DNA from 4 places in the Bradyrhizobium sp. Cp5.3 genome. Region 1 is predicted to be linked to each of the others. Evidence: predicted binding sites of a transcription regulator. Region 1 holds the regulator's gene; each other region holds the start of a gene.

Region 1 (7,847 bases):
CGCTTCATCAACGACATCCTGCTCAGCGCGCCCTCGATCATCATCGGTCTGTTCATCTACGGTGCGGTGGTGGTGCCGATGCGCGGTTTCTCGGCAATCGCCGGCAGTCTCGCGCTCGCCGTGATCGTGATCCCGGTGGTGCTGCGCACGACCGAGGACATGCTGCTCTTGGTGCCGAATGCGCTGCGTGAAGCGGCCTCCGCCCTCGGCCTGCCGCGCTCGCTGGTGATCAAGCGGATCGCCTACCGTGCCGCGCGCTCCGGCCTCATCACCGGCGTGCTGCTGGCGACCGCCCGCGTCGCCGGCGAAACCGCGCCGTTGCTCTTCACCGCGCTGTCGAACCAGTTCTTCAGCCTGAGCCTGAACAAGACGATGGCGAACCTGCCGGTCACCATCAACAACTTCGTGCAGAGCCCGTACGCCTACTGGAAGCAGCTTGCCTGGAGCGGCGCGCTGCTGATCACGCTCACCGTGCTTGCCCTGAACATTGGCGCGCGCATCCTTGGCGCCGAGAGGACCGCAAAATGACCGATCTTTCCGTATCCGTGAGTGCCAACGGTCACCTGGCGTCGCAGCAACCGCTGCCGGAAGCCCCGGCCAAGGTGACGGTGCGCAACCTCAACTTCTATTACGGCGAGCACCACGCGCTGAAGAACATCAACCTCACGCTCGGCACCAACCGCGTCACGGCGTTCATCGGCCCGTCGGGCTGCGGCAAGTCGACCCTGCTGCGCATCTTCAACCGGATGTACGACCTCTATCCGGGTCAGCGCGTCACCGGTCAGCTCATGCTCGACCAGACCAACATTCTCGATCCCAAGCTCGACCTCAATTTGCTGCGCGCCCGCGTCGGCATGGTGTTCCAGAAGCCGACGCCGTTCCCGATGACGATCTACGAGAACATCGCCTTCGGCATCCGCCTCTATGAGAAGATATCGAAGTCCGAGATGGACGACCGCGTCGAGAAGGCGCTGCGCGGCGGCGCGCTCTGGAACGAGGTCAAGGACAAGCTCAACGCCTCGGGCCTCTCGCTCTCCGGCGGCCAGCAGCAGCGCCTCTGCATCGCGCGCACCGTCGCGGTGCGGCCCGAGGTGATCCTGTTCGACGAGCCCTGCTCGGCGCTGGACCCGATCTCGACCGCCAAGGTCGAGGAGCTGATCCAGGAGCTGTCCGAGAATTACACGATCGCGATCGTCACCCACAACATGCAGCAGGCGGCGCGCGTCTCCGACAAGACCGCCTTTATGTATCTCGGCGAGCTGATCGAGTTCGACGACACCAGCAAGATCTTCACGTCGCCGACCGATCGGCGCACGCAGGATTACATCACCGGCCGCTTCGGCTGAGGAGACAGGATATGGGTTCCGAACACACCGCAAAGGCCTTCGACACCGACCTGCAGGAGCTCACCCGGCTGGTCGCGGAGATGGGCGGGCTCGCCGAGCGCATGATCGTCGATTCCGTCGATGCGCTGATCCGCCGCGATGTCGCGCTCGGTCAACGTGTGGTCGCCGGTGATACCGAGATCGACGCGCTGCAGAAGAAGATCGAGGAGCGCTCCGTCCTGACCATCGCCCGCCGCCAGCCGATGGCGGTCGACCTGCGCGAGATCGTCGGCGCGATGCGCGTGGCGACCGACCTCGAACGCATCGGCGACCTCGCCAAGAACATGGGCAAGCGCGTCGCAGCGCTGGAGACGGACTTTCATCCGCTCAAGCTGTTCCGCGGCCTGGAGCATATGACCGACCTCGTGCAGCAGCAGGTCAAGTCGGTGCTGGACGCCTATGCCGCGCACGATCTGCCGGCGGCGATGGCGGTGTGGAAGGGTGACGAGGAAGTCGACGCCATCTGCACCTCGCTGTTCCGCGAGCTCCTCACCTATATGATGGAGGATCCGCGCAACATCTCCTTCTGCATCCACCTGATGTTCTGCGCCAAGAACATCGAACGGATCGGCGACCACGCCACCAACATTGCCGAAACCGTGTTCTACATGATCGAAGGCCAGGCCATCGCCGACAAGCGGCCGAAGGGCGACATGACGACCTTCGCCACGACGGTCCCGAATAGCTAAGGAGCGACGACCCCATGGGCGCACGCATTATGGTGGTTGAAGACGAAGAAGCTCTGACCGAGCTGCTCCGTTACAACCTCGAAGGCGACGGCTATGACGTCGAGACGGTGATGCGCGGCGACGATGCCGACACCCGCCTCAAGGAACACATACCCGATCTGATCGTGCTCGACTGGATGCTGCCGGGCCTGTCCGGCATCGAGCTGTGCCGGCGGTTGCGTGCCCGGCCCGAGACCAAGCAGCTCCCGATCATCATGCTCACCGCGCGCGGCGAGGAGAGCGAGCGGGTACGTGGCCTTGCGACCGGCGCCGACGACTACATCGTCAAGCCGTTCTCGGTGCCGGAGCTCCTGGCGCGCGTGAAGGGTCTGCTCCGACGTGCAAGCCCCGAGCGGCTCGCCACGGTGCTCGCCTATGGCGACATCGAGCTCGACCGCGAAAAGCGCCGCGTGGCGCGTTCGGGCCGGCCGATCGATCTCGGTCCGACCGAGTATCGCCTCCTGGAGTTCTTCCTGGAGCATCCGGGCCGCGTGTTCTCGCGCGAGCAGCTGCTCGACAGCGTCTGGGGCCGCGACATCTACATCGACGAGCGCACTGTCGACGTGCATATCGGCCGCCTTCGCAAGCTGCTCAATCTCGGCCGCGAACAGGACCCGATCCGCACCGTGCGTGGTGCCGGCTATGCGCTGGATGATCGTTTCGCGAAGGCGGAGCAGACTTAAGGTCTGACAGGTTGGCGGGCTGTCGCCACAATCTCGTCGTCCGGGCCTGGTGCGCAATTGCGCACGGGGCGCGGGACGCATCGCCCCAGGGCGCAGTTGTTGCGCGAAGAGGGTAACTCCGAGTCCCCGTCATCACATCCGCTGGCGGTAATGGCTCCCGGCTTTCGCCGAGACGACGCGGAGTTTGACTGGGCCGTCGTCGCGTGACGGCCTCATCCTGATCGTCGACGAAAGCTAGCTCAGCGCGTGCCCGGCTTCGCCGGGGCGCGGCGGCGGTCGGCTGCCGGCTGGTAGGCGACGCGCGAGTGCTGGGCGCAGTAGGGCAGGCCCGAGAGCGCCCTGCCGCCGCAGAAGAAGAAATCCGGGCTCGAGGGATCGCCAACCGGCCAGTGGCAGGTCGCCTCGTTCAGCTCGAGCAGCGACAGCCGCTGGCTCATCGGCACCACGTTGTCGTAGGTGACCGGATCGGGCTCCACCTCGACCTCGAAGGCCTGCGCCAGCGCGGTGTTGCCGCGCGAGATCGGACGGGACACCCGCATCATGTGCTGCGCGGGACGCGCCTTGCGCGGCCGCGGAGCTGCCGAAGACGGGCTCTTGGCGCGGCCGGACAGGCCGAGCCTGTGCACTTTGCCGATCACGGCATTGCGGGTCACATTGCCGAGCTCGGCTGCGATCTGGCTGGCCGAAAGTCCGGCCTCCCAGAGCTTTTTCAACTGCTCGACGCGATCGTCGGACCAGGTCAAAACCGTCATTGCACCCTTTCCCTCGCCGCGCGCCAGCCATCCTGGGGCCTCGCAGCGATTGCCTAAGCCTCGAAAAACCCGTGCCGCCAGAATCCCTTAAGGCTCGCCGGGCGCGACTAGAACGCCCGAACGTTTACGCCGGTACATGAGGACTTAGAGGATCAGAACCGCTGCACGAGATGTCGTATCTGACAAGCCAAACGCTACAATATGGCGTGACTCACGCGCAAGAGTCCGCCGACTCGCTTCCACATGTTCCGTAGCGAAACCACCACAAAATAGGCACCGCAAGACTACGGATTCTGCGTTTCCCGAGGCTTGCCGGCGGCATTGACTCCCGTTCTGCCAGGCATAAGATGCCCTCACGTGCCGCCCTGAAAAGGCGGCACGTTTCGTTTTCCGGGACGGTCATTGGTGCGCTGCGCAATGCGCGTTGAGGCCGTCCTCAACACCAAGTGACAGCCATGACCAAGAGCGCCGCGCCGCATCTGCTTCCCGTTTTCGCCAGGGCCGACATCGGTTTCGAGCGCGGCGAAGGCTGCTGGCTGATTGCCACCAATGGCGAGCGCTATCTCGACTTCACGTCCGGCGTCGCGGTGAACGCGCTCGGCCATGCCCATCCCGTGCTGGTCAAGGCGCTGCAGGAGCAGGCGACGAAACTCTGGCATATGTCGAACCTGTTCCAGAGCCCGGATGGCGAACGTCTTGCGAGCCGCCTCTGCAACGAGAGCTTTGCGGACTTCGTGTTCTTCTGCAATTCCGGTGCGGAAGCGCTGGAATGCGTGATCAAGGTCGTGCGCCGCTATCACGCGTCGAAGGGGCATCCCGAGCGCTTTCGCATGATCACTTTCGAGGGCGCCTTCCATGGCCGCACGCTCGCGACGCTGGCTGCGACGGGCTCGGCAAAATATCTCGAAGGTTTCGGTCCGCCGATGGAAGGCTTCGACCAGGTCCCGCATGGCGATCTCGACGCCGTCAAGAAGGCGATCGGTCCGCAGACTGCCGGCATCCTGATCGAGCCGATCCAGGGGGAGGGCGGCGTGCGCTCGGCGACGCCGGCATTCCTCAAGGCGCTGCGCCAACTCTGCGACGAGCGTGGCCTCTTGCTCGCATTCGACGAGGTGCAGACCGGCATGGGCCGTACCGGCGATCTGTTCGCGCACCGCCGCCTCGGCGTCACGCCCGACGTGATGTCGCTGGCGAAAGCGCTCGGCGGCGGATTCCCGATTGGCGCCTGCCTCGCGACCGCGGAAGCGGCCTCCGGCATGACACCCGGCTCGCATGGTTCGACCTTCGGCGGCAATCCGCTCGCGATCTCCGCCGCCAATGCGGTGCTCGACGTCATGCTCAAGCCCGGCTTCTTCGACCACGTGCAGAAGATGTCGCTGCTGCTCAAGCAGAAGCTCGCGTCCGTGATCGATCGTCATCCCGACGTCGTCAGCGAGGTTCGCGGCGAGGGGCTCCTGATCGGCATCAAGGCCGTGGTGCCCTCCGGCGATCTCGTCGCCGCGCTGCGCGATCAGAAGCTGCTCACCGTCGGGGCCGGCGACAATGTCGTGCGCTTCCTGCCGCCATTGATCGTCACCGAAGCCGAGATCGAGGACAGTGTCGGGCGGCTCGAGCGGGCCTGCGCCGCGCTGTCCGGTAACAAACGGGCGGCAAGCTGATGAGCAAGCCGAAGCACTTTCTGGATATCAATGAGCTCCCGTTGTCGGAGCTCAAGCGGATGCTCGCCGCCTCCTCCGCAATGAAGGCGAAGCAGAAGGCGCATCAGCCGGTCAAGCCGCTCGAAGGCAAGACGCTCGCGATGATCTTCGAGCGGCCCTCGACCCGTACGCGGGTGTCGTTCGACGTCGGCATGCGCCAGCTCGGCGGCGAGGCCATCATGCTCACCGGCGCCGAGATGCAGCTCGGCCGCGGCGAGACCATCGCCGACACCGCGCGTGTGCTGTCGCGCTACGTCGATGCGATCATGATCCGCATCCTCAATCACGACGCGCTGCTTGAGCTCGCGGCGAATGCGACCGTGCCCGTCATCAACGGGCTGACGCGGCGCTCGCATCCCTGCCAGGTGATGGCCGACCTCATGACCTATGAGGAGCATCGCGGCCCGATCGAAGGCAAGACGGTGGCCTGGACCGGCGACGACAACAACGTGCTGGCGTCCTGGGCGCATGCCGCCGAGCGCTTCAAGTTCAAGCTCAATGTCGCAACCCCGCCGGAGCTCGCGCCGAAGAAGGCGATGCGTGACTGGATCAAGGCGACCAGCGCCCCGATCGTGCTCGGTACCGATCCGGAAGCCGCCGTGCGCGGCGCCGATTGCGTCGTCACCGACACCTGGGTGTCGATGGGCGACAAGGAAGGCGAGCACCGTCACAACGTGCTCAAGCCCTACCAGGTCAATTCGAAGCTGATGTCGCTGGCCAAGTCCGATGCGCTGTTCATGCACTGCCTGCCCGCCCATCGCGGCGAGGAGGTCACCGACGAGGTAATCGACGGCCCGCAATCGGTCGTGTTCGACGAGGCCGAAAATCGCCTGCATGCGCAGAAGGGCATCTTGGCCTGGTGTTTCGACGCGGTGAAGTAGGTTTGGATCGTCGTCCTGGCGAAAGCCAGGATCCATTACCACCGGCTTTCGTTTGGCGAGGATTGGCAATTGTCATCTCGCGTCACAACTCCTCCCTGGGGTTATGGGTCCTGCGGTTATGGGTCCTGGCTTTCGCCAGGACGACACCGAATTCGCGTATCGTTGTGCCGTCACGCACGTTCGGAACACGTTGCTCCGAACCCCTTCCATTCCACCTCCTCCGACCCCAGATAGAGCGCCATGGTTTTTCAATCCCCTGACATGAAAACCGGGCCTGAAGGCCCGGTTCGCGCGCCATCAGCGGTTCCGATCGATGATGCGGTGCTGCCTTACGAGGTCGACGCGCTCGACGTGCGCGGCCGCCTGGTGCGGCTTGGTCCGGCGCTCGACGAGATCCTGACCAAGCACGACTATCCTGCGCCGGTTGGCAAGCTGCTCGGCGAGGCCATCGTGCTGACGACGCTGCTCGGCACGGCGCTGAAATTCGAGGGCCGCTTCATTCTCCAGGCCCAGACCGACGGCCCGGTGTCGTTCCTGGTCGTGGACTACATGGCGCCGGATCGCCTGCGGGCCTATGCCCGCTACGACGCCGCGCGTCTTGGTGAGGCGCAGGATTCCGGCACGCTGCTCGGGCGCGGTCATCTTGCGATGACCATCGATCAGGGGCCCGACATGAGCCGCTACCAGGGCCTGGTGGCGCTTGACGGCGGCAGCCTGGAAGACGCCGCCCACGAATATTTCCTGCGCTCCGAGCAGATCCCGACCCGCGTCCGCCTCGCCGTCGGCGAGGAGTGGCGCAGCAGCGACGGCGGCAAGCATCGCTGGCGCGCCGGCGGCATGCTGATGCAGTTCCTGCCGAAGGCGCCCGAGCGTGCTCGGCAGGCCGATTTGCATCCCGGCGATGCGCCGGAAGGCACCGCGGTACATAGCGTCGCCGAGGACGATGCCTGGGTCGAGGCGCGCTCGCTGATCGAGACCGTCGAAGACGTCGAATTGATCGATCCCGAGCTCTCCGGCGAACGGCTGCTGTTTCGCCTGTTCCACGAGCGCGGCGTGCGCGTGTTCAATCCGCAGAACCTGAAGGCGGAATGCTCCTGCTCGCGCGACGCAGTCGCCTCGATGCTGAAGAGTTTTTCGCCGGACGATCGCGCCGCGATGGTCAAGGACGACAAGGTCGTCGTGACCTGCGAGTTCTGCAGCTCGGTGTATAAGTTCACGCCGCACGAGGCGGGCGTCGACAACGCGTAAGCCCTCGATTCTCCCTCAATGACGAGCTTGGGGAAGCTCCCGCCGATCGCTCAGAAATCGTAGCCCACCGCCCGTTCGTCGTGATTGAAGTGGTGGGCACGGCGCTTCGCGCCCTTTACCCACCTTGGCAGCGTGCCGTGCGTCAGTTCAACACTCGCTTGTTGTCCGGACTGTCCAGCGAGAACGTCGGCACGTCGATCTCGAAACGCTCGCCGCTTTCGCTGACCATCTGGTAGCGGCCGGTCATGAAGCCTGACGCGGTCGAGAGCGGCACGCCGGAGGTGTATTCGAAGCGTTCGCCGGGCGCCAGGATCGGCTGCTCGCCGACCACGCCCTCGCCCTTGACCTCCTGCTGCCGGCCGGAGGCGTCGGTGATGATCCAGTGCCGCGTCTTCAGCTGCACGGTCTCGTCGCCGGAATTGGTGATGACGATGGTGTAGGACCAGAAATAGCGCGAGCGCTCGGCCGACGAC
Region 2 (7,847 bases), 370 kb from region 1:
CGACGGTGAAGCCGCCCTTGACCTGGTTGAAGATGACGCCGTTGACCTTTTCGTTGTTCTGGAACGCCTTCTCCAGCTTGCCCCAGCTCTCTTCGCGGCGCGCCTTGTCGCGCGACAGCACGGCTTCGCCGAGGGCGTTTTCGATGCGATCGAGGAACACTTCCACCTCGTCGCCGACCTTGAGATCGCTTTCACGGCCGGGGCCCGAAAATTCGCGCAGCGCGACGCGGCCCTCGGTCTTCAGGCCGACGTCGATGACGGCCATGTCCTTTTCAATTGCAACCACCTTGCCCTTGACGACGGAGCTTTCCTGCAAATTGCCGCCGGCAAAGGACTCGTCGAGCATCGCGGCGAAATCATCGCGCGAGGGGCTATAGGTATCAGCAGAAATCGAAGCCATTTGTTCTCCAGTTGCGGACGTCTCGCCGGCCAGTGGGTTTAAGGGCGTATCGTGCGTGCAGTGTCGGAAGGTCCGCAAAACCTTCAAGCGACCGCTCGTCGTCCCGGCTTTTGCCGAGAACAGCAGGAGCGGGCCGGCTTGGCCCGCACGTTCGATACGTGGAAAATCTTGATCCGAAGCCTGGATGTCGCCGGCCCCAAACAGGGAACCGAAGTATCGACCTCAAGGAGCGGGAGCGGGCGCTTCCTCCAATGACGGCCGCGGCTTAACCCCGCGGACGGCCCGCTCGGACGGCCTCGATAATGTCGATGGCGGCCCGGACGCCGCCTTCTATATCCAGTTGGGAGTTATCTAGCAAGTAAGCATCCGGGGCCGGTTTCAGAGGCGCAATCGGCCGGTTCTTGTCCCGCTCGTCGCGCTGGATAATGTCGGCCAGCACCGCCGCCTCGTCGGCCTCCTCGCCCCGCGCCTTCGCCTCCATGGTGCGGCGGCGGGCGCGGACCTTGGGGTCGGCGATGACGAAGATCTTCACATCGGCGTCCGGGCAGATCACGGTTCCAATGTCGCGGCCGTCGAGCACCGCCCCCGGAGGGTCGGCGGCGAATTGTCGCTGGAAGTTGACCAGGACTTCGCGGACCCTGGGAATCGCGGAGACGACGGAGGCGCCTTCGCCGACCTTCTGGGTCTTCAGGACGGGATTGCCGAACTTTTCGGGATCGAGCTCCAGCGCTGCGGCGACCGCGGCCTCCTCGTCGCGAAGGTCATGGCCTGATTGCATGAGCGCATAGGCAACCGCGCGATAGATCACGCCGGTATCGAGGTGACGATAGCCGTAATGATGGGCGAGGCGTTTGCCCAGCGTGCCCTTGCCCGAGGCCGCGGGTCCGTCGATGGCGATAATCATGAAAACTCCGCGCCGATCGCGCGCATCATCGGAATGAAATCCGGGAAACTGGTGGCGATGAAGGCGGTGTCGTCGACCTTCACCGGTTGATCCGCTGCGCAGCCCATCACCAGCGCCGACATCGCGATGCGATGGTCCATATGGGTGGCGACGAGCCCGCCGCCGGGCACATGGCCGCGGCCTTCGACGATCAGATCGTCGCCGGAAATCTCGACCTTCACGCCGTTGACGCGCAGCATGTCGGCCGTGGCCTCCAAGCGATCGGATTCTTTGACGCGCAGCTCGTGCAGGCCGCGCATGATGGTGGTGCCCTCGGCGAACGACGCCGCCACCGCCAGCACCAGATATTCGTCGATCATCGAGGGTGCGCGCTCCGGCGGCAACTCGACCCCGCGCAGTTTCGAGGCCCGCACGCGCAAGCGCGCCATCGGCTCGCCGGCATCGCCCCGCACCTCGCTCTCCTCGATCGAGCCGCCCATTTCGCGCAGCGTCGTGAACAGGCCGGTGCGCAGCGGGTTGGTCATGACATCGGTCAGCACGAGGTCGGAACCTTCGGCGATCAGCGCGGCAACGATCGGAAAAGCGGCCGAGGATGGATCGGCGGGGACCACGACCTCGGCGCCATGCAGCTCGGGTTGCCCGACGAGGGTGATGCGGCGGCCGTGAGTACCTTCGGTCGTCGAGGTGATGTCGGCACCAAAATGCTTCAGCATCAGCTCGGTATGGTCGCGACTCGCCTCGCTCTCGATCACCGTCGTCGTGCCCGGCGCAGCCAGGCCCGCGAGCAGCACGGCCGATTTGATCTGCGCCGACGCAACCGGGGTCTGGTAGGTGATCGGCAGCGGATCGCGCGCGCCCTGGATTGTCAGTGGCAGGCGGCCGCCCTCACCGCCGGAAACCACCCTGGCACCCATCTTTTCGAGCGGATCGAGAATCCGGCGCATCGGACGGCTGCGGAGCGAGGCGTCGCCGTCGAACACCGCGGAAATCGGGCATCCGGCGACCGCGCCCATCACCAGCCGGCAACCGGTGCCGGAATTGCCAAAGTCGAGCGGCGCGTTGGGCTGGGCGAAGCCTGCGACCCCGACTCCGCGCACGTTCCAGGCAAAATCGCCCGTGCGCTCGACCTTGGCGCCCAGCGCCTGCATGGATTTGGCGGTGTTGAGGACGTCTTCGCCCTCGAGGAGACCGGAAATCCGGGTTTCGCCGACGCTGAGCGCGCCCAGAATCAGCGCGCGGTGGGAAATCGACTTGTCTCCGGGCACCCGTACTTTCCCGGTCAGGGCGCCGCTGGCGCGAGACTGGAGCGGCCGCGGTTGGTCGGAATGAGTCAAGATTGTGTCCTTGGATGTGCCCCTTCGCGGGACAGGCGCAGGTACCACATGGTCCGAGCCCCGTCACGGGCATGTCTTTCTTCTGTAATGCGCTATTGACAGCGGGCCGCCAACTAGCCAAGTGAAACACCGCTTTTCAGACATTCCCAGGATTCCTGCCGTGGCCAAGTCCGAACTCGGAACCAAACGCATTTGCCCGACCACGGGCAAGAAGTTCTATGACCTCAACAAGAGTCCGGTGATCTCGCCCTATACTGGCGAGGTGGTGCCGATTGCCCCGATCGCCCCGGTGCGTGCCACCCGCGGCGCCGAGGCGCGCAGCATGGCCCAGGACACCGCGCCCGAACCGGCGGAGACCGAAGAGATGGTCTCGCTCGAGGAGGCCGATGCCGAGGAGAACACCGGCAAGGTCAAGGCGGTCGTGCCCGAATCGGAGGAGGATATCGAGGTCGACGAGACCCTCGATGACGACGATGACGATGATTCGACCTTCATTGCCGACGAAGAAGAGGGCGATGAGGACGTGACCGACATCATTGGTGATGTCGGAGGTGATGAAGAGACTTGAGATCAACCCTGATCTGTGAAAAAGGGTGCAGCCGCGCGAGTCACCTAGGGCTCGGCGGCCGGGAGTGATCCACCAGGATCATCCCAACTGGACGACTTAAGGGGCCATAGCTCAGCTGGGAGAGCGCTTGCATGGCATGCAAGAGGTCGGCGGTTCGATCCCGCCTGGCTCCACCACGCTTCGCCCTTCGGGCTACGCGTCGCGCGCCTTCACGAAGAAGCGGCTCTCTTAGTCCCTACTCCCCGATCACCGCATTGAGCCTGTCGCGCAGCGCGACGATCTCGTTCTTCATGCCGACCAGCTCTGACACCGAGCAATCGGACGCGGCCAGGATCGACTGCGGGACGCTGCGCGCCTTGTCCTTCAATGCGTGCCCCTGCGCCGTCAGCGCGATCAGCACCCGACGTTCGTCCTCGCTCGAGCGCGTGCGCCGCACCAAATGGGCCGCCTCGAGCCGCTTCAGCAGCGGCGTCAGCGTCCCGGAGTCCAGGAACAGTTTTTCGCCAATGTCCTTCACCGGCACATCGTCCTGCTCCCACAGCACCAGCATCACCAGATATTGCGGATAGGTCAGGCCGAGCCGGTCGAGCAGCGGCTTGTAGACCCGATTGAAGGCGTGGGCGGCCGAATAGACCGCAAAGCAGATCTGGTTATCGAGCCGCAGCGGCTGATCGGCCGCCGAATGTTTCCGAACCATGGTGAGCCTCAGGAGATTCGCTTGCCCGCATTGTGGGACGGGGTGGCGGCACATTCAATTGCGAACAATTAAATGTGAGGCCGCGCAATTTCAATTGCGTACAATCTAATTGTTTGCAATAAAGATTGCACCCCAACCGGAACCCCAGGGAGACGATGATGTCCGTGAATGTCCTCTACAAGACCAGCGCGAAGGCTACCGGCGGCCGCGATGGCCATGCCGCAACCCTCGACGGCGCCCTCGACGTCAAGCTCACCACGCCGAAGGAACTCGGCGGCGGCGGTGGCGCCGGCAACAATCCCGAACAGCTCTTTGCGGCCGGCTATGCCGCCTGCTTCATCGGCGCGATGAAGTTCGTGGCCTCGCAGGGCGGCCCGAAGGTCCCGGCTGACACCTCCGTCACCTCAACGGTCGGCATCGGCCCGCGTTCCGAGGGCGGGTTCGGCCTCGACATCGATCTGGCCATTTCCTTGCCGGGCCTTGCCCGTGCGGAGGCCGAGGCGCTGGTCGAAAAAGCCCACCAGGTCTGCCCCTATTCCAACGCCACCCGCGGCAATGTCGATGTCCGCCTGAAGGTCGTCTGATCGACGGCGGATCGGCCGGCCCGAGATCCCCCTCGGGCCGGCCATTCCAGTTTGATTCGCCCTCGATTTGCCACCCTGCGGGATTGGGAAGCCGCGGCGCATACGCCTCTACGCGGGAAGCCATTGCCGGCATGAGCGAACCTCGCTAGGCCTGTGATCAACGATCGACACAGGGTTGAAGCGAAGGTTGCTGCCATGACTTCCGAATCCGCTAACGGCGCAATGAGCGGACTGCGCGTCATCGACCTCACGCGCGTGCTCGGCGGTCCCTACTGCACCCAGATCCTCGCCGATCATGGCGCCGACGTCATCAAGGTCGAGCCGCCGGCGGGCGACGAGGTGCGCGAATGGGGCCCTCCCTTCCACGAGGAAGACGCGGCCTATTTCGTCGGCATCAACCGCAACAAGCGCTCGATCGGCCTCGACCTCGCCTCCGAGGGCGGCCGCATAGTGCTGCTGAAGATGCTGGAGACGGCCGACGTCCTGATCGAGAATTTCAAGCCGGGCACTCTGGAGAAATGGGGCATCGGCAACGAGGTGCTGCGCGAGAAATTCCCGCGCCTCGTGCATTGCCGGATCTGCGGCTTCGGCGCCGACGGTCCGCGCGGCGGCAACCCCGGCTATGACGCCATCATCCAGGCCATGACCGGCATGATCGCGGCGACCGGCTCGCCGGAGAGCGGACCGATGCGGATCGGCGTGCCGCTCGTCGACATCACCACCGGCCTCTATGCGGCCATTGGCATCCTGATGGCGCTGTCGGAGCGGCAGCGCTCGGGCCAGGGCCAGTTCCTGGAGACCACGCTGTACGAGACCGGCCTTGCCATCATGCATCCGCATACCGCGAACTATTTCATGCATGGCAAGCCGCCCGGCCTGACCGGCAACGAGCATCCCAATCTCGTGCCCTACGCGATCTTCCCGACCAGGACCGACAACATCTTCATCGGCGTCGGCAATGACGGCACCTTCCGCAAGCTCGCGAAGGAGATCGGCAAGCCCGAGCTCGGCACCGATCCGCGCTTTGCCCGCAACAAGGACCGCATCGCCAATCGCGAGGCGCTGCGCGCCGAGCTTGCCGCCGTGTTCAGCCAGCACGAGGCCGAGCCGCTCTGCAATCGCCTGCTCGCCGCGGGCCTGCCGGCAGGCCCGGTGCAGAAGATCGACCAGGCGTTGACCAACCCGCACACGATCTACCGCGGCGATGTCATCGAGAAGGACTGGTACAAGGGCGTCGCCTCGCCGATCCGGCTCGACCGCAGCAAGCCGAGCCTGCGCCGCCTGCCGCCGAAATTCAGCCAGCACTCGGCCGAGGTGCTCGGCGAGTTCGGATATTCGAAGGCCGAGATCGACGCGATGGTCGCCAAGGGCGTGGTCTGCGGCCCCGAGCGCAAGCGCTAGGCTTCATGGAATAAGCACCCGCGTAGCCGCAAAGGCAGTGCGGCTCCCTCTCCCGCAAGCGGGAGAGGCTAATCTGCGGCCCCACTCCGCTTTCGCGGCAACATTGCACGTGTCGGCAATCCTAATGCTGCGCCGCGCACGGCGGCGGCTGCCGGATGCGCCTTCGCCTATTTGACAGCTTCCCTTTTCCCGCGCTTGCCGCTTTCGTTTCGGCCGCTTACACAGTCATGTGAACGTCATACGTCGCTGCTAGCGCAAGCGATCTTTTTGACGGCCCAAGGGAGGTTTTCTTGATGGCTCTTCGACATTTTGGTGCGGCTGCCGCTGTTGCAGTCACGTTCGGCATGGCCGCCTCGCCGGCGCTGGCGGTGACTGAAATCCAGTGGTGGCACGCGATGACCGGCGCCAACAACGACGTCATCGTCAAGCTCGCCAACGACTTCAACGCTTCGCAGAGCGACTACAAGGTCGTCCCGACCTACAAGGGCAGCTACCCCGATACGATGAACGCCGGCATCGCGGCCTTCCGCGCCGGCAACGCGCCCCACATCATGCAGGTGTTCGAAGTCGGCACCGCAACCATGATGGCCGCGACCGGCGCGGTCAAACCGGTCTACAAGCTGATGGCCGAGACCGGCGAGAAGTTCGATCCCAAGGCCTACCTGCCCGCGATCACCGGCTACTACTCGACCTCGAAGGGCGAGATGCTGTCGTTCCCCTTCAACTCGTCGTCCACCGTGACGTGGGTCAATCTCGACGCACTCAAGAAGGCCGGTATCGCCGAGCCGCCGAAGACCTGGCCGGAAGTTTTTGAGGATGCCAAGAAGCTCAAGGCTGCCGGCTACACCACTTGCGGCTTCTCCGGCTCCTGGGTGACCTGGGTCAATCTCGAGCAGCTCTCCGCCTGGCACAACGTGCCGCTCTCGACCAAGGCCAACGGCCTCGACGGCTTCGACACGGTGCTGGAGTTCAACGGGCCGCTTCAGGTCAAGCATCTCGAGAACCTGGTCGAGCTGCAGAAAGACAAGACCTACGACTATGCCGGCCGCACCAACACCGGCGAGGGCCGCTTCACCTCCGGCGAGTGCCCGATCTACCTGAGCTCGTCGTCGCTGTTCGCTAACATCAAGGCGCAGGCCAAGTTCGCCTTCACGGCGGCGCCGATGCCCTACTACCCGGACGTCAAGGGCGCGCCGCAGAACTCGATCATCGGCGGTGCCTCGCTCTGGATCATGGGCGGCAAATCGGCTGACGAGTACAAGGGTGTCGCGAAGTTCCTGACCTTCCTCTCGGACACCGATCGCCAAGTGTATATTCACAAGGCCTCCGGCTATCTGCCGATCACCAAGGCGGCCTATGAGAAGGCGAAGGCCGAGGGCTTCTACAAGGACCAGCCCTACCTCGAGACGCCGCTGCTCGAGCTGACCAACAAGGAGCCGACCGAGAATTCCCGCGGCCTGCGCCTCGGCAACATGGTGCAGCTCCGTGACGTCTGGTCGGAAGAGATCGAGCAGGCGCTGGCCGGCAAGAAGACCGCCAAACAGGCGCTGGACGCTGCCGTCGAGCGCGGCAACACGATGCTGCGGCAGTTCGAAAAGACCGCGGTCAAGTGAGGCGATGAGCGGCGGGCCGCGGATGCGTGGCCTGCCGCTCTCCTGACATCATGCAAAAGCAGGCCATTTTCCAGTCAAAGCTATTGCCCTACGCGCTGGTTGCGCCGCAACTCGCGATCGTCCTGATCTTTTTCTACTGGCCGGCCGCGCAGGCGGTGATCCAGTCCTTCCTGCTCCAGGACGCCTTCGGTCTGTCGACCAGCTTCGTCTGGTTCGAGAACTATATCGAGTTGTTAAAGGACCCCGCCTATTTCGAGGCGATCGTCCGGACCTTCTTCTTCTCGTTCGCGATCGCCATCTTGTCGCTGTCTTTCGCGCTGCTGCTCGCCGTCATGGCTGACAAGCC
Region 3 (7,847 bases), on a different contig from region 1:
GGCCAAAAGAAGGGTTTTCATCCCGCGACCACCAAGGATTGGGATGGCACGATCGAGCTGATCAAGTTCGTCGATGCGCTGCGTAAGAAGAAGGCGTCCTGAGTTTCGGGACGACGCACTGGAGCCGGGTCGATGGACCCGGCTCCTTCTCTTTTGACGGGCAACGTTTCCTGATCAAATGACGCTCGCGGTTTCGATCCTCCCCGAACAGCAATTGGCCGCGCTGAATGCCGCCTACCGCCAGGCGGTCACGCGCAAGCGGCTTCGTCTCCTGTTTGGAATCGCGCTGTTCATCGCCGCCCTGATCCTGTCGGCGATCGGCGCAGAAGTGAACCTGCGCACGCTCTTCACCTATTTCGGCAACTTCGTCAGCTATTTCGACCGCATCCTCACGCTCGACAGCGGCCAGCGCGTCTGGACCGATGTCGGCGAGTGGCTCTGGGGCTGGCGCAAATGGCTGAGGATGCTCGGCGAGACGCTGCTGATCAGCTATGTTGGCACGCTGATCGGTGCCGTCTTCGCCTTCGCGCTCAACTTCTTCGCCGCGGAGAACACCTCGCCGGGGCCCTGGCTGCGCTTCCTCGTGCGTCGACTGCTTGAATTCGCGCGCACGGTGCCGGGCATCGTGTTCGCGCTCATCTTCGTCATTGCCTTCGGCCTCGGACCGATGGCTGGCGTGCTCGCGATTGCGATCCACTCCACCGGCGCGCTCGGCAAGCTGTTCTCGGAGATCGTCGAGAATGCCGACATGAAGCCGGTGGAAGGCATCCGCTCGACCGGCGCGAGCTGGCTCTCCTGCATGCGCTTCGCCGTCGTGCCGCAGGTTACTGCCGGCTATGCCAGCTATGCCCTGCTGCGCTTCGAGATCAACGTCCGCGAGGCTTCCGTCATGGGCTTCGTCGGCGCCGGCGGCATCGGTCAGGAGCTCGTCGTCGCCATCCGCAAGTTCTACTATTCGGACGTCAGCGCGATCCTGCTCACCATCATCGTGACGGTCTTCATCATCGACATCACGACCGGCTGGCTGCGCGGCCGCCTGTTCGGCAAGGAGGCGCGGACGTGAGCAAGCCTCAGGAGGTCGACACCGCACGGCTTCGCGCGCGTTATCCCGATGTGTTCGACCGGCCGGCCGCTGCACACCTCGCAACGCCTCTGGTGCTCGCCGCCGCTCTGGCCGTCTTCGTGTTCGGCCTGGTCGATCTCGACTTTTCGCCGTCGCGCCTCATCTCGGGGCTGAGCCAGCTCGGCTGGATCAGCATGATGATGATCCCGCCAGATCCCGGTGCGTCGCTGCCGCTATATCTGCAGGCGCTGGGCGAGACGTTGTCGATCGCGCTGCTCGGCACCACGCTCGCCGCGCTGTTTGCGCTTCCGGTCAGTCTGCTCGCCGCGCGCAACGTGGTGCCGTCGAACATCTTTCGCTTTCCGGTCCGGCGCTTCCTCGATTCGATCCGCGGCGTCGATACGTTGATCTGGGCGCTGGTCTGGATCAATGTCGTCGGGCTCGGTCCGTTTGCCGGTGTGCTCGCCATCGCGGTGTCGGATTTCGGTGCCTTCGGCAAGCTGTTCTCGGAGGCGATCGAGGGCGCCGACCAGAAGCAGGTCGAAGGCATCCGCGCCTCGGGCGGCAGTGCGCTGCATGAGATCAGGTTCGGCCTGCTGCCGCAGGTGCTGCCCGTGATCGCCGGCCAGGTGCTCTACTTCATCGAATCGAACACGCGCTCGGCCACCATCATCGGCATCGTCGGCGCTGGCGGCATCGGTCTTCAACTCGCCGAGCAGATCCGGGTGCTGGAGTGGCAGAAGGTGTCGTTTCTGATCCTGATGATCCTGGTCGCGGTCGCCGCGATCGATTTCATCTCGGGAAAACTCCGCTTCGCCATCATCGGGCGGCGCGCGGTGGCCTGATCACAGACCCCGTGGGGTGGGCAAAGCCAAGCGTGCCCACCGTTCACGTCGACATCGCGGGAAAGATGGTGGGCACGGCGCGCGAAGGGCGCGCCTTTGCCAACCCTACGATTCTCACCGCGAGCGAAGCTCGTCGCGACCCCGTAGGAACGGGGAGAGGGAGAACAGGCAGCTCACCCGTTCTCCACCAGGAACTCCACGCGCTCCGCCGCGAAGCGCGAGTGCTTGGTTACCAGCGGTTTGCCGTCGAGATCGAGGTCGGTGGCGTCGACCACCAGGATCGGCCGACCGAGCGCCAGATCGAGCCGCGCGGCGTCGGTCGCGTCGACGATGCCGGCGGTGATCCGGGTCGCGCCGCGCTGGTAGTCGCGGACGCCGTAATGCTCCAGCAGTTTTGTCATCGAGCGCGTGGCCGCGAACACGGTGCCCGCGTTCGGAAACAGCTCTGCTGACAGCCAGGTGGTGGAGACACAGATCGGCGTGCGGTCGGCGAGGCGAATAGCTTCGATCCGGACGAGCGGTGCGCCGACCTTCAGGCCGAGTTCCCGCGCGAGCTCACGGGTTGCGACGTCTTTCGAAGCTTCGATCAACTGGCCGCGTGGCTCGCGGCCGCCGGCGCCGACGATCTCGGAAAACCGCGTGCGCGAGCGCAGCGGGTAGGCGAGGCGCTGTGCCTCGACATAGGTTCCGCTGCCGCGCTCGGCCCGCACGAGGCCGCGCTCCGCAAGCGCGGCCAGCGCGCGTCGCACGGTGTGGCGGTTCACGCGATAGGTTTCGGCGATCTCCATCTCGCCCGGCAGTTTGTCCCCGGCGGCAAAGCGGCCGTCGGCGATGCCGCGCTCGATGCCATCGGCGACCAGGCGCCACAGCGCGACTCCGGAAGAAGCGGTGTCCTGCATACTCATGTCGACGGTAGGCTACCCCAGAAATCACACGTTTGTCACGAAACAGTCATGGCGCTTCCGTATCAAGTTGTCTATTATCATAGACAACTTGAATTCGGCAAGTTCGGTGGATCGGGTGACGCAACACAACGACCAGCAAGCCCAGCGCAAGGCCGCGATGGCCGTGCTGGCGCACGCGGAGGCGGGCGAGATCGCCGCTCGCCTCCGCTCTCTCGCTTTGCCTGACCATCAGGACCTGCGCGAGCCGGAGAACGGTCTGGTGATGTTGCGCGGCCGGATCGGCGGCGACGGCGCCCCGTTCAATCTCGGCGAAGCGACGGTATCGCGTGCCGCGGTGCGGCTCGTGAGCGGCGAGGTCGGCTTCGGCTACACCCTTGGGCGCGACCGCGAGAAGGTGAGGCTGATCGCGCTGTGCGACGCGCTGGTGCAGTCGAGGGATTTTGGCGCGGCCGTCGAGCGGGACGTTATCGCGCCGCTGCGCGAACAACTTCTGGCGCGGCGCAAGAAAGTGGCGGCAGAGACGGCCGCGACGAAGGTTGATTTCTACACCATGGTGCGCGGTGAGGGGTGAGGCCATGACCACGATTGCGGAACTGCCGCCGGGATTCGCCGACAAGGTCTTGTCGGCGCAATCGACCTTTCGCTCGGTCATGGACGCAATGGCGCGTCCGGGTTCGGTGCAGCGCATCGTGCCGATGGCCGGAACGCCCGGGCCGATGATGCGCGGCACGGCCGCGATCGCGCTGACGCTGTTCGATCACGACACGCCGCTCTGGCTCGATGCACGGATGTCGGAAAGCTTTGATGTGGTGAAGTGGCTGAAGTTCCACACCGGCGCGCCGGTCGTGCAGGATTCCTCGATCGCCGCATTTGCTTTGATCGCCGACGGTCTGGCGCTTCCGCCGCTTGAGCGCTTTGCGCTCGGCTCCAGCGAATATCCGGATCGTTCGACCACATTGATCCTCCAGGTCGACAGCCTCGAGGCAGGACGCGCCTTCGAGCTGCACGGCCCGGGCATCGATGGCGTCGCGACGCTTCAGGCGGCGATAAGGCCCGCCGATCTGTTCGAGCGGCTGCGCGTCAATGAGGCGCTGTTTCCACGCGGCATCGACGTGGTTCTGGTGGCGGATGAGGCCGTGGTTGCGATCCCGCGCACCACGCGTGTCGTGAACAAGGGAAGCTAGAAGCATGTATGTCGCAGTCAAAGGCGGCGAACGCGCCATCGAGAACGCCCATCGCCTGCTTGCGCATGCGCGGCGCGGCGACCAGAGCGTTCCGGAAGTCACGCTCGACCAGATCTCCGAGCAACTCGGCCTCGCCGTGGACCGCGTCATGAGCGAGGGCTCGCTCTATGACCGCGAACTCGCGGCGCTCGCGATCAAGCAAGCCCGCGGCGATCTGATTGAGGCGATCTTCCTGGTCCGCGCCTTCCGCGCCACCTTGCCGCGCTTCGGCGCCAGCGAGCCGGTCGACACCGGCGCCATGCGGGTACAGCGGCGGGTGTCGTCGACCTTCAAGGACATTCCAGGCGGCCAGATTCTCGGGCCGACCTTCGATTACACGCATCGCCTGCTCGATCCGACGCTGGCGGAAGGATTTGTGCCGGAAGCGCCAGCGACGGCGGAAGCTTCGACCGCGGCGACGCCGCGCGTAACCGATATTCTCGGCCGCGACGGGCTGATCGAATCCTCGCCCCAGGCCGAGGTGGGTGCAAGTGTCGCCGATCTTACGCGTGAGCCGCTGAATTTTCCGGCCGATCGCGATCTGCGCCTGCAGAATTTGGCGCGCGGTGACGAAGGCTTCCTGCTGGCGATGGGATATTCCACCCAGCGCGGCTACGGCCGCAACCATCCCTTCGCCGGTGAAATTCGCTTCGGCGAGGTCGAGGTCGAATTCGCGGCTGAGGACGTCGGCTTCGCGGTGCCGCTCGGCGCGATCGAGCTCACCGAGTGCCAGATGGTCAACCAGTTCAAGGGCTCGGTCACCGAAGCGCCGAGCTTCACGCGCGGTTATGGCCTAGCCTTCGGTCAGAGCGAGCGCAAGACCATGTCGATGGCGCTGGTCGACCGCGCGTTGCGCGCCCGCGAGCTCGGCGAGGAGGCGCTCGCACCGGCGCAAGATGAAGAATTCGTGATGTCGCATTCGGACAACGTCCAGGCGACCGGCTTCGTCGAGCATCTGAAGCTGCCACATTATGTCGACTTCCAGTCCGAGCTCGGCTTGCTGCGCAAGCTGCGCCAGGAATTCGCCGAGGCCAATGAAGCCGAGCCCATGAAGGAGGCCGCGGAATGAACGCGCCCGCCTACAACTTCGCCTATCTCGACGAACAAACCAAACGGATGATCCGCCGCGCGATCCTGAAGGCGATCGCGATCCCCGGCTATCAGGTGCCGTTCGCCAGCCGCGAAATGCCGATGCCGTATGGCTGGGGCACCGGCGGCGTGCAGGTGACTGCGGCGATCCTCGGTCCCCAGGACGTGCTGAAGGTGATCGACCAGGGCTCCGACGACACCACGAATGCGATCTCGATCCGCAAGTTCTTCGCCAAGACCGCCAGCGTTGCCACGACGACCGCGACGGAAGAGGCGACCGTGATCCAGACCCGTCACCGCATCCCGGAGACGGGTCTGCACGAAAATCAGGTGCTGGTCTATCAGGTGCCGATCCCGGAACCGCTGCGTTTCCTCGAACCGCGCGAGACCGAGACGCGGCGCATGCACGCGCTCGCCGAATACGGCCTGATGCATGTGAAGCTCTATGAGGACATCGCCCGCTTCGGCCACATCGCGACCGCCTATGCCTATCCGGTGAAGGTGAACGCGCGCTATGTGATGGATCCATCGCCGACGCCGAAGTTCGACAACCCGAAGATGGACAATTGCCCGGCGCTGCAGCTCTTCGGCGCCGGCCGCGAGAAGCGCATCTATGCGATCCCGCCCTATACGCAGGTGGTGTCGCTCGATTTCGAGGACCATCCGTTCGAGCCCTATCGCTTCAACGCGCCTTGCGCGCTATGCGCAGCGGAAAACTCCTACCTCGACGAGGTCGTCACCGACGACAAGGGCGGGCGTATGTTCGTCTGCTCGGACACCGACTATTGCGAGGGCCGCCAGGCCGCCGGCCATCACGGCAGCCTGAGCGCCGCGCCGTACAAGGAGAGGGCGCAAGGGGAATCAAATGGCTGACCAGGACATGATCGAGAACGATCAGCCGCTGCTGGTCGCGGACTCCCTGAGCAAGTCCTACGGTCGCATCGCGGCCTGTCGCGACGTCTCCTTCGCGCTCTATCCCGGCGAGGTTCTGGCGATCGTCGGTGAATCCGGCTCCGGCAAGTCGACGCTGCTGCAGTTGCTGTCGGGCCAACTCGCGCCAAGCGGCGGCCAGGTGTCCTACCGGATGCGCGACGGCGTCACGCGTGACCTTGCGACGCTGGGCGAAGCCGAGCGGCGCTTCCTGTTCCGCACCGATTGGGGCTTCGTGCACCAGGATCCCGCGCAGGGCCTGCGCATGGCGGTTTCGGCCGGCGCCAATGTCGGCGAGCGGCTGATGGCGGTCGGATGGAATCACTATGGCCGCATCCGCGACACCGCGTCCGACTGGCTCACGCGGGTCGAGATCGACGTCGCGCGCATCGACGACGCGCCGCGCACCTATTCCGGCGGTATGCGCCAGCGCCTGCAGATCGCGCGCAACCTCGTCACCGAGCCGCGGCTGGTGTTCATGGACGAGCCGACCGGCGGCCTCGATGTCTCCGTGCAGGCCCGTCTGCTCGATCTCCTGCGCAACCTCGTCGCCGAGCTGCATCTCGCCGTCGTCATCGTCACCCATGATCTCGCGGTGGCGCGATTGCTGTCGCATCGCGTGATGGTGATGAAAGGCGGCCGCGTCATCGAGACCGGTCTCACCGACCAGGTGCTCGACGATCCACGCGAGCCCTATACACAGCTCCTCGTTTCCTCGATTCTGCCGCCATGAGCCCGCCTATGACCGCCATGATCGACATCGCCGATGCGAAGAAGACCTTTACGATGCACCTTCAGGGCGGCATCGAATTGCCGGTGGTGCGCGGCGTGACCTTCCGCGTCGAGCCCGGTGAATGCGTTGTGCTGTCCGGCCCCTCCGGCGCCGGCAAGTCCTCGATCCTGAAGATGATCTTCGGCAACTACCGCTGCGACTCCGGCCGTATCGGTATCTGGCACCGTGGCGCGCTAATCGACCTCGCCACCGCCGAGCCGCGGCAGGTCCTCAATATCCGCCGTTCGACCATCGGTTATGTCAGCCAGTTCCTCCGCGCGGTACCGCGGGTCGCGACGATCGACGTCGTCGCTGAACCTCTCATCGTGAACGGCATGAGCCGGGCCGATGCGCAGGCGCGCGCGGGCGTCCTGTTGCATCGTCTCAATATCCCTGAGCGGCTCTGGCAGCTTCCCCCGGCAACCTTTTCCGGCGGCGAGCAGCAGCGCGTCAACATCGCGCGCGGCTTCATCTCGGACCTGCCGATCCTGCTGCTCGACGAGCCGACCGCCTCGCTCGATGCCGCCAATCGTGCGGTCGTGGTCGAGCTGATCGGCGAGAAGAAGCGCCAGGGCGTCGCCATGGTTGCGATTGTCCATGACGACGAGATCCGCCATCGGATCGCCGACCGCATTGTCGACGTCACCAGCTTTGCCGCCGCGGCCTGAAGGACGAATGGAAATGAACGCGAAGCCGAACGAAACCGTGATCGCCAACGCCAGAGTCGTGCTGGCCGACCGGGTCATCGAGCAGGGCTGGGTCGCCGTCGCGGACGGGCGCATCGCCGAGATCGGCGAGGGCAGGGCGCCCGCGGGTGCCGAGGACGCCGGCGGCGATCTGATCACGCCCGGCCTGATCGAGCTCCACACCGACCATCTCGAAGCGCATTATGTGCCGCGCCCCAAGGTATTCTGGGATCCCGTTGCGGCCGTGCTTTCCTATGACGGCCAGCTCGCGACGTCGGGCATCACCACCGTGCTCGACTCGCTACGCGTCTGGCGCGAGGACGGCGCGGAGGAA
Region 4 (7,847 bases), on a different contig from region 1:
CGATCAGCCAGCCCGGCTTGATGTGCGCTTCGTAGATCATCTCGATCAGGATCTCGTTGCTTCGTATCGGACTCTGGGTACCGGTGTAGAACCGAGTATCGAGGTCGAGGTTGCGGGCGGTGTTCGAGATCCGCATGTAGGCCATCGCCACGCCGAAGCGATCGAGCGCACGGCCGGGCGTGAAGCCGACGAAGCCGATGCCGCCGTCGAGATAAAGGTCGATCAGGTTGCGGTCCGGTGGGCTGTAGGCAATGCGGCCGAAGGCGGTGACGCCTGGTATCGAGGCCGAAGTGGTATTGTCGGTCGTCCCCGGCGGTCGATACAGCACCTGCTCGATGACCGCGTAGATTCCGTAGTTGCCGCGAAGCTTGGCTGGAATGCCGGTGCCGTCGGGATCGGCAATCGACAGGCCCTCCGCCGTGAAGCGCTGGCTGTTGAAGTCGCCATAGTGCTTCCAGGCGCCGGGTGTGAAGTTGCCGGCCAGCGAACGGCCGCCAATGTCGAGATCGTAGTCGAAGTGAACCTGCCCGATGAGCCAGGGCGGATCATTGACGCGAAACGCGAGGCCGTGATGGTCGCGCATCTGCGGATCGCCCTCGCCTGGCCCCGAGGGGTCGCCGTTGAACACCGCGCCAAAGAGGGTGATCTTGTCCGAGACCGCGGCCTTGACGCGAATGCCGGGCACCGCGATCGGCGGCGCCGGGCCGCCGGCCGGAAGGTTGGAGGCCTTGATGGCAGGCCAGCCGAACGTGCCGTTAATGAAGAGGTCGTCGGTCTCGCTGTCGAAGAACTCGACATCCGCCGCCTGCTGGCCGGCCCTGATATTCAGCGCCCCATTGAAAAAGCTCTGCTCGAAATAGGCATTGTAGAGACGCTGGTCGGGCAGCGCCTCGATCTCGCTGATGGTGGCGAGGTTGAAGATGTAGTTGCGCGTCAGCCCGCGCCCGTAGATCTCGAAGGCGTTGGCGTAGAAGCGGCCACCGGTCCAGCCGACAAGCTTGTCGAGATCGGCGTCGACGGAGATATCGAGGCGGCCGAAATGGATCGCACCGCGCCCGACCCCGCCCGACACGTTGCCGATATTGTCGGCGATGAAGGTCGCGCCGAAATTCAGGCCCTTATTGGCGAGCCCGTCATGCCATTCGTTGAACCATTTTGGGGACAGCCACTCGGCCGCGCTTTCATCCTTGGCGCCAGCGAATGCGCTCGTGCTCGCCATCGTGCACGCCACCGCAATTGCGACCGCGCTCCGCGACTGAGTTCTATGGGCAGTCCCACTCACGGCCGATACCGGTTCGCGTGCGCTATTTGAAAATGCCCGTGCGCCGCATGAACAGATAGGCCGCACCGATCGAGCCGACCATCAGAGCCGCGGCCCAGAGAAACCCCTCGTCGACATCGGTGAGCGGCAGGCCCTTGGTGTTCATGCCGAAGATTCCGGTGATCAAGGTCGGCGGCAGCAGCAGTGTCGTCACGATGGAGAGCGTGTGGAGGTGGCGGTTGCTCTCTTCCTCGTTCTTGAAGCGAAGCTCCTCCTCGAGCAGGCGGCTGCGCTCGCGCAGCTCGACGATGTCGTGATCGAGTCCGTCGAGCCGCTGCGCGAGCTTGCCGGCCTGAATCCGCAGGCTCGGCGTCAGGTGATCGGTGTTCTTCTGGTCGAGGCGGTGAAACAGCACACGCAATCCCGTGAGCTGGCGATGTAGCCTGACGCAGGTGCGGCGCAGCCGGCCGAGGTTGCGGCGCATCTCGGGCTTGGCGTCGTCAGCCAGGATCCGCTCCTCAATGCCGTCGATCTCCTGCCCGAGCTTGTCGGCCATCCGGTCCAGCGTGTCGGCGACCTCGTCGACGATCTTCTCAAGGAGATGGGCGACGTTCTCGACGCGATAGCCGCCCTCGAGCACGCGGCGCGTCGCATCGGCCGAGCACAGCGCCTGATGGCGGCCGCTGACCAGAAGCCGCTCGGTCATGGCAAAGCGCAGGAATGCGGTCTCCTCCGTCGCGGCTTCGATGTCGCGCACGAGGTCGGAGAACACGCCGTAGACACAGTGGTCGATGACGTGGAGCTGCTGGAACGTGTCGTTGGAGAGCAGCAGCTCGCGCGCGAGTGGCGGCAGCTGTGAGGCCGCGATCCACGGCCGCACGCGCGCATCGGTCAGGTTGAAATGGAGCCAGAGCCTGCCGTCATGGCTGAGCTCGATCGGCTGGTCGATCGGCAACGCCTCGGCGCTGCCGTCGCTGTGCAGCCGAAACGCCCACACCAGACCGGGAATGGCAGGCTCGGCTTCAGACATCGCGCTGACAAGCTTTGCCGGCTCAGCCATACTCACCCCCACGTCGATGCAGCCCATATCCGGGGGGGCAGTTGGCGCCTCCCCCGGACCTCTCGCGGGTACTGAATTACGCTTCTGTTACAGCTTGATGATGGTGGTCTGCCCTATTCCGCGGCCAGCCCCGTCGCAGCCGCGGCCTCGGCTTCCTTGACGTAGTCGTGCACGACGCGGCCGAACGGCAGCGTCAGGTCGGCGATGTAGTGATGCGCGCCGACGACGCGGCGGACCGGGAAATCGGCAACCGGCGCGTTGACGTGCGGCACCAGATGCAGGCGGCCGGGCCCCATCCACGACCCCTTCGGCACGATGTCCGTGAGGTTGATCGCGACGAGCTGGCAGACCTCGAGGCGGCCATCGACGCCGGGAATCATCTTCAGATTGACTTGCGTCTTCGACAGCGTGGCGCGTGTGAGTTCGCCGTTGCCGGCCATGCTCTCATGCTTGTAGCCCATCGTGCCCATCGCAACGAGCTGGCCGGCATATTCGAGCGTGCCCGTCAGCGTGTCCTTGACGATCTCGAGTTTTGGATGGGCGTACTTCTTGGGAAAGCCCCAGATCTCGCGGCCCGCCGCGATCGGCGGATCGTCGTCCAGATACATCTGCGAGACGAAGTTGACCTCCTCGCCGTTGAGGCGCGCAGGGATCACGAGACCGGATTCGGTGTAGCTGCCGAAGCCGGACGAGTCCGGCATCCTGATCCATTCGTAATGCACGATCGGCTGGTCGATCGGCTCCAGCGGCTCAGGCAGCCCGGCGCGGATCAGATCCGGGTCGGTCTCGTAGGTGATGACGAGGAATTCGCGATTGATGAAGCGATAGGGACCAGCCGGATAGCTCGGTCCGGCAGCCGGCATGGACGGGAGTCTCAGAACGTCTTCCCTGCGCATCGCGGTCTCCTGTGTGATGTTCGTCCGGCGGCGACGAGCTTAGCGCAAATTGCTAGCCCTCGTCATTGACTGCGATGTGATGGATTTCCGTCAGGCGCGTGACCTAGCCGTCATGCCAGCGGCGCTGACCTGCATGCCCACGATGCATCGGCGCCACAATTGTCATCAGGCCGTCACCGCCGGGCGCAATCGTTTCGGCTTGTTGTAGAGGCATGTTCTCGTCGGAAAACCGCTGCGCACTTTTCCGGATCATGCCTGGCAGGAGGCAATCGGCCATGGACGCCAGGACGTCGCAACCGACATATCAGACACATCAGCCTCCCTCGCGGGGCTGGCGGCCCGAGCGCTGCGACCGCGTCGCGCTGGTGCTGCAGGGCGGCGGCGCGCTCGGCGCCTACCAGGCCGGCGTCTATCAGGCGCTGCACGAGGCCGGCATCGAGCCGGACTGGGTCTGCGGCGTCTCGATCGGCGCGATCAACTCCGCCATCATCGCCGGCAATAGGCCGGAGAAGCGGCTTGATGCGCTCCGCATCTTCTGGGAGCGCATCACCAACCGCAAGATCTGGCACTACACGCCCGACGGCGACGTCTTCCGCCAGTGGCGCAACTTCTACAGCGCCTGGATGACGTCGGCCATGGGCCAGCCGGGCTTCTTCACCCCGCATCAGGTCAATCCCTGGTTCAGCCCGGTCGGCGCCAGAACCGCGACCAGCTATTACGACACCAAGCCCTTGCGCGACAGCTTGCGCGAGCTCGTCGACTTCGACCTCATCAACGAGAAGAAGGTCCGCTTCGCGGTCGGCGCGGTGAACGTGCTGTCCGGCAACTTCATCTATTTCGACAACGCCCATGACGAGATCGAGCCGGAGCACATCATGGCCTCCGGCGCGCTGCCGCCGGCGCTGCCGATGGTACGGATCGGCACCGATCACTTCTGGGACGGCGGCATCGTCTCCAACACGCCGCTGCAGCACCTGCTCGACCAGGAGGACGCGCTCAACTCGCTGGTGTTCCAGGTCGACCTGTTCAGCGCGCGTGGCGTGCTGCCGCGCTCGATCCAGGACGTGATGGCCCGCCACAAGGACATCATGTATTCCTCGCGAACGCGCCACAACACCGACGTCTATCGCCGGACACATAACCTCAAGGTCCTGCTCTACAAGGCGCTGTCGAAGATCCCGGACGAGCAATTGTCCGAGGACGACCGGAAGCTCAAGACGAGCCTGCGCAACATGCCGGAGATCGCGATCCTGCACCTGATCTACCAGCAGAAGGCCTATGAGGGCGACGCCAAGGACCACGAGTTCTCGGGCACCTCGATGCGCGAGCACTGGTCGAGCGGCTACGAGGACACCAAGCGCACCCTGAAGCGCCGCGATTGGATCAAGATGCCCGAGGAAGGCATGGGCCTCGTCGTGCACGACGTGCACCGCGAGACGGAGAGCGCGTAGGCTGCGTCACCACTTGACCCGGCCATCCACGTGACGCCACACATGCTGAAGCACGTGGATGCCCGGGACAAGCCCGGGCATGACGACGGAGTACGGGCGAGCGCTACCCGTCAGCCGCGCGCAACAAAAATCTCGAAAACAACCCCATGCAAAGTAGCCGGTGGCGGGCGGCGGTCGCCTCGCGCATCCGCAAAATCAATTGACACGTCGGGCAAAACACCGGCATCACGTTATCATTGCGAACTCCGCAAGACGCCCCATGCCCTGCCCGTCAGCGGGCGCTTTGCGGAGTGGCGCACACCTCGACATTGACGCCGGCTGTTTTCCTCAGCTCACCGAGCCGCGCGGGTTGACGACCGTATAGCCCCGCAATGAACGCGCGTGCATTCGCGTTGCGTGTCCGCCTGAGTTGGCGTCATACGCCATCCACATGTCGCCTCCGAGGTGCTGCTCCAGGACGAAGACGTGGCCGCGTCGGGCGGCAACCATTCCCGGTGCGGGCGATGTCCGGGGAAAACGCAGCCAGTTGGACGCGAGATTCAATTCCGGCACGATATGACCAAACACACGGATAGCCGCGCCGCAGCCGCAGAAGGATGAAGGGCATCCGGACGGCCGGCCGCCGACGACACGACTGCCAGAGACATTCACCACCGTGGCGGCGTTGCCCGCGTCGGTCACTGTCAATTGCTGCGAACGGTACGCTTGTAGTCTCGACACCCGTTCGCGGCGCGTTTGCGAGTACGAGAAGTCGCAAGGCATGGTCACATTGCATTCGCGTGCTTGCGAAATGCGGTAGGGCCGTGCCTCGGAGGCAATAGAGCTAACGGTAAAGAACAGACACGCCGAAAGAACTTGCTTGAACATTGCAGGACTCCGAATTGAAGCTCCTGCCCCGGGGCCAGAGAAACCGATAACAGTTTGGCTGAAATGGGCCTAAAGCACGGCCGAAAATGGCTGCATCTGCGTGTCGTGTTGATCGGCCGGCTACGTTGCAAGGCTTCTCAATGGTGCAAAAACATCCGACCTCCCCGTCGAGCAACCAGTGAGGTTCGAACTCGGCGTCAACCTGAGGACCGCAAAGACACTTGGTCTTGTCATTCCAGCAACGCAACTCGCCCGCGCTGACGAGGTGGTCGAGTGAGGCACAACGCGCAATCCCGCCGCGATGACAGAACGGGTCCCGCTGGATGTCCGCTTTGCGACGCCAATAGCTGCCCTCCCGCCAGGTCGCATCTTGACCCGAGGCAAACCTCTGACGCCGTTCAGTCAACCGGTCGGAAGCCATGATCCGACCCGCGATCCAGCCGCTCATGTCGAGCTGGCCCGGCACCGCAACGTGTCACCCGCCGGACCAACGCTCACGCTGCGACGTGCACGGTTTTTCTGGCGTTACGCCGCTAAGTGCCGGGCGTTTTGACGACCAGCTTTATATTCAGGAGATTGACGCCCTTGAACGGGTTCGGCGCACTTTCGATAGTTCCCGTGCCCGTAGCGTTCGCATAGACACCAGTGCCGGAAAGGATCGTGTATTCGCCCTGTGACTTGCCGTCTTTCGCCGAGCCGGTGTAGCGCGCGGTTATCGAACCGTCCTCGAACGTATAGGTGCTATAGCCGAAGAACGGACCCGAACCTTTGAGCAGGTCCGAGGTATTGACGAACTCTTTCACCCCGATACGGCCGTCCTTGAAGACAGCAACGCCGAAAAATTTGCCGGACACGACCGTCTGTCCCTCGATATTCGCCGCCTCCATTACCTTGACATCGATCGGCTTGGTGACGAGCTTGAACTCGAGCACCTGCTCACCGGCTACGGCGGTTGACGCTGCAACGACGACTGCCATGCCAGAAAGAAAAAGAGCGAGAGACTTCCGCATAGGTTCCTCCTGCGCTTTGTGAGATCAATCGTGGGATGCACAGCGCTACCTCATGCCCCAGCTTGTGCGCTGCGGCACGACAAGGAGCGCTCAGCGCCCAGCTAGCGGCTGAAACTAATCGGTACTCGGCATGGCTGGGACGCAACTATGAGTCTAAACGATGGAGAAAAGGTTCAGGGTTCGATCGGGCGAAGTTGTCAGCCGACGCCACCGAGACGGCCCTCGGGCGCCCCTTGCCGGCGAAGCGCGATGTGATCAAAGCTGACGCTCGTTCTCAGTAAGGCATTTCCGACGCTGGCACTTCCAAGTCATGCGGGTCCGGTCGAACGCCCGCTTTTGCGCGAGAGCTTGATGATCGCGACCGCTTGCGAGCGGCACGATGAATCAAACGAGCGCACCTCTTATTCGCCGTTGTCATTCGATACGCAGGCACTATCGTGCGCAAGCGGCGCAGCCGCAGCGTTCATCCAATAATTCCAGATTATGGGAGAATCGCATGAAATTCATAACCACATGGAGCGTACCTCAAGGCACCTTCAATGCAGCCGTCGCCCGCTTTCTCGAAACCGGCGGCGCACCACCCGAAGGCGTCAAGATGCTGGGTCGCTGGCACGGCATGAACGGACAGGGATTTGCGATCTCGGAATCGAGCGATCCGAAAGCCATGTATCGTTGGCTCGCACAATGGTCCGACCTGCTCCCGTTGACCGTCACGCCCTGCCTCGAGGATGGAGACGCCGGCGAAGTGATGGCCTCGCTACCCAAGCGTTGATCTTCTCACGTCATTGCCGCCGGGATCGGCGGCAATGGCAGGCCTGCTGAGCTTCGCCTCGAAGCTCAGCTTCGATCTGCCTCCGCAGGCTGGCGAGCCCGTCGACATCACCCGCTAATCATTCTCTCGAGTGCAACCAGTGATCCGAACACGATACCGGTGACAGCGAGGAAGACGACGGCAAGATAGAGGCGATGCATGCGTAAAACACTCTGAATGCGCTATCAGCGATAACAGATGCGCCTTCAGATGGTTTCTGCTCGAATGGTTAAGGGCAATCCTTCCGATCGAGGCGACCCTGCCCTCTGTCACAAATCTGCAAGGCGCCCTTGTGATACTGGCGGCTTGGCCGCCGCTCTCTTCGGTTGAGAAGCATTTTCAATGGCTGGAGCTGTCGATCAGACGTGCATCCGGCCGCCCGAATCAGCGCGCTGGCTACTGCCGAAAACCGCTAGCGAGTTCATTTTGATTGTTAGCTCAGATGAACTACCGTGGGGTTCATTTCAAGAATTAATCATATTTTAGGAGCG

What was found. The regulator PhoB, encoded in region 1, activates phosphate uptake and scavenging genes when phosphate is short. The targets are predictions, from matches to a motif close to TGTCATNNANCTGTCAT.
Region 2: a site for PhoB is predicted at 6,112-6,128, ahead of ugpB (sn-glycerol-3-phosphate ABC transporter substrate-binding protein UgpB). Genes of this name have one in related genera too.
Region 3: a site for PhoB is predicted at 2,847-2,863, ahead of phnF (phosphonate metabolism transcriptional regulator PhnF). Genes of this name have one in related genera too.
Region 4: a site for PhoB is predicted at 3,378-3,394, ahead of K289_RS0111000 (acetoacetate decarboxylase). Genes of this name have one in related genera too.

The regions. Positions count from the first base shown of each region.
Region 1 covers NZ_AUFA01000001.1:239,913-247,759, reverse strand. Annotated here, with positions in the region: gene pstA (phosphate ABC transporter permease PstA) at 1-528, shown strand, start outside; gene pstB (phosphate ABC transporter ATP-binding protein PstB) at 525-1,346, shown strand; gene phoU (phosphate signaling complex protein PhoU) at 1,358-2,074, shown strand; gene phoB (phosphate regulon transcriptional regulator PhoB) at 2,089-2,796, shown strand; gene K289_RS0101160 (GcrA family cell cycle regulator) at 3,036-3,548, opposite strand; gene K289_RS0101155 (aspartate aminotransferase family protein) at 4,004-5,206, shown strand; gene argF (ornithine carbamoyltransferase) at 5,206-6,126, shown strand; gene K289_RS0101145 (Hsp33 family molecular chaperone) at 6,367-7,374, shown strand; gene apaG (Co2+/Mg2+ efflux protein ApaG) at 7,517-7,847, opposite strand, start outside.
Region 2 covers NZ_AUFA01000001.1:607,692-615,538, forward strand. Annotated here, with positions in the region: gene rpsA (30S ribosomal protein S1) at 1-400, opposite strand, end outside; gene cmk ((d)CMP kinase) at 666-1,304, opposite strand; gene aroA (3-phosphoshikimate 1-carboxyvinyltransferase) at 1,301-2,638, opposite strand; gene K289_RS0102795 (TIGR02300 family protein) at 2,799-3,206, shown strand; tRNA gene K289_RS0102800 (tRNA-Ala) at 3,307-3,382, shown strand; gene K289_RS0102805 (MarR family winged helix-turn-helix transcriptional regulator) at 3,442-3,903, opposite strand; gene K289_RS0102810 (organic hydroperoxide resistance protein) at 4,062-4,487, shown strand; gene K289_RS0102815 (CaiB/BaiF CoA-transferase family protein) at 4,683-5,888, shown strand; gene ugpB (sn-glycerol-3-phosphate ABC transporter substrate-binding protein UgpB) at 6,182-7,501, shown strand; gene ugpA (sn-glycerol-3-phosphate ABC transporter permease UgpA) at 7,552-7,847, shown strand, end outside.
Region 3 covers NZ_AUFA01000009.1:133,538-141,384, forward strand. Annotated here, with positions in the region: gene phnD (phosphonate ABC transporter substrate-binding protein) at 1-102, shown strand, start outside; gene phnE (phosphonate ABC transporter, permease protein PhnE) at 179-1,063, shown strand; gene phnE (phosphonate ABC transporter, permease protein PhnE) at 1,060-1,908, shown strand; gene phnF (phosphonate metabolism transcriptional regulator PhnF) at 2,082-2,813, opposite strand; gene phnG (phosphonate C-P lyase system protein PhnG) at 2,920-3,384, shown strand; gene phnH (phosphonate C-P lyase system protein PhnH) at 3,389-3,997, shown strand; gene K289_RS0114590 (carbon-phosphorus lyase complex subunit PhnI) at 4,002-5,105, shown strand; gene K289_RS0114595 (alpha-D-ribose 1-methylphosphonate 5-phosphate C-P-lyase PhnJ) at 5,102-5,998, shown strand; gene phnK (phosphonate C-P lyase system protein PhnK) at 5,991-6,788, shown strand; gene phnL (phosphonate C-P lyase system protein PhnL) at 6,797-7,495, shown strand; gene K289_RS0114610 (alpha-D-ribose 1-methylphosphonate 5-triphosphate diphosphatase) at 7,509-7,847, shown strand, end outside.
Region 4 covers NZ_AUFA01000005.1:199,510-207,356, forward strand. Annotated here, with positions in the region: gene K289_RS0110990 (carbohydrate porin) at 1-1,219, opposite strand, end outside; gene K289_RS0110995 (transporter) at 1,305-2,321, opposite strand; gene K289_RS0111000 (acetoacetate decarboxylase) at 2,435-3,217, opposite strand; gene K289_RS0111010 (patatin-like phospholipase family protein) at 3,493-4,668, shown strand; gene K289_RS44200 (hypothetical protein) at 4,996-5,535, opposite strand; gene K289_RS0111015 (hypothetical protein) at 6,069-6,545, opposite strand; gene K289_RS0111020 (DUF3303 domain-containing protein) at 7,042-7,317, shown strand.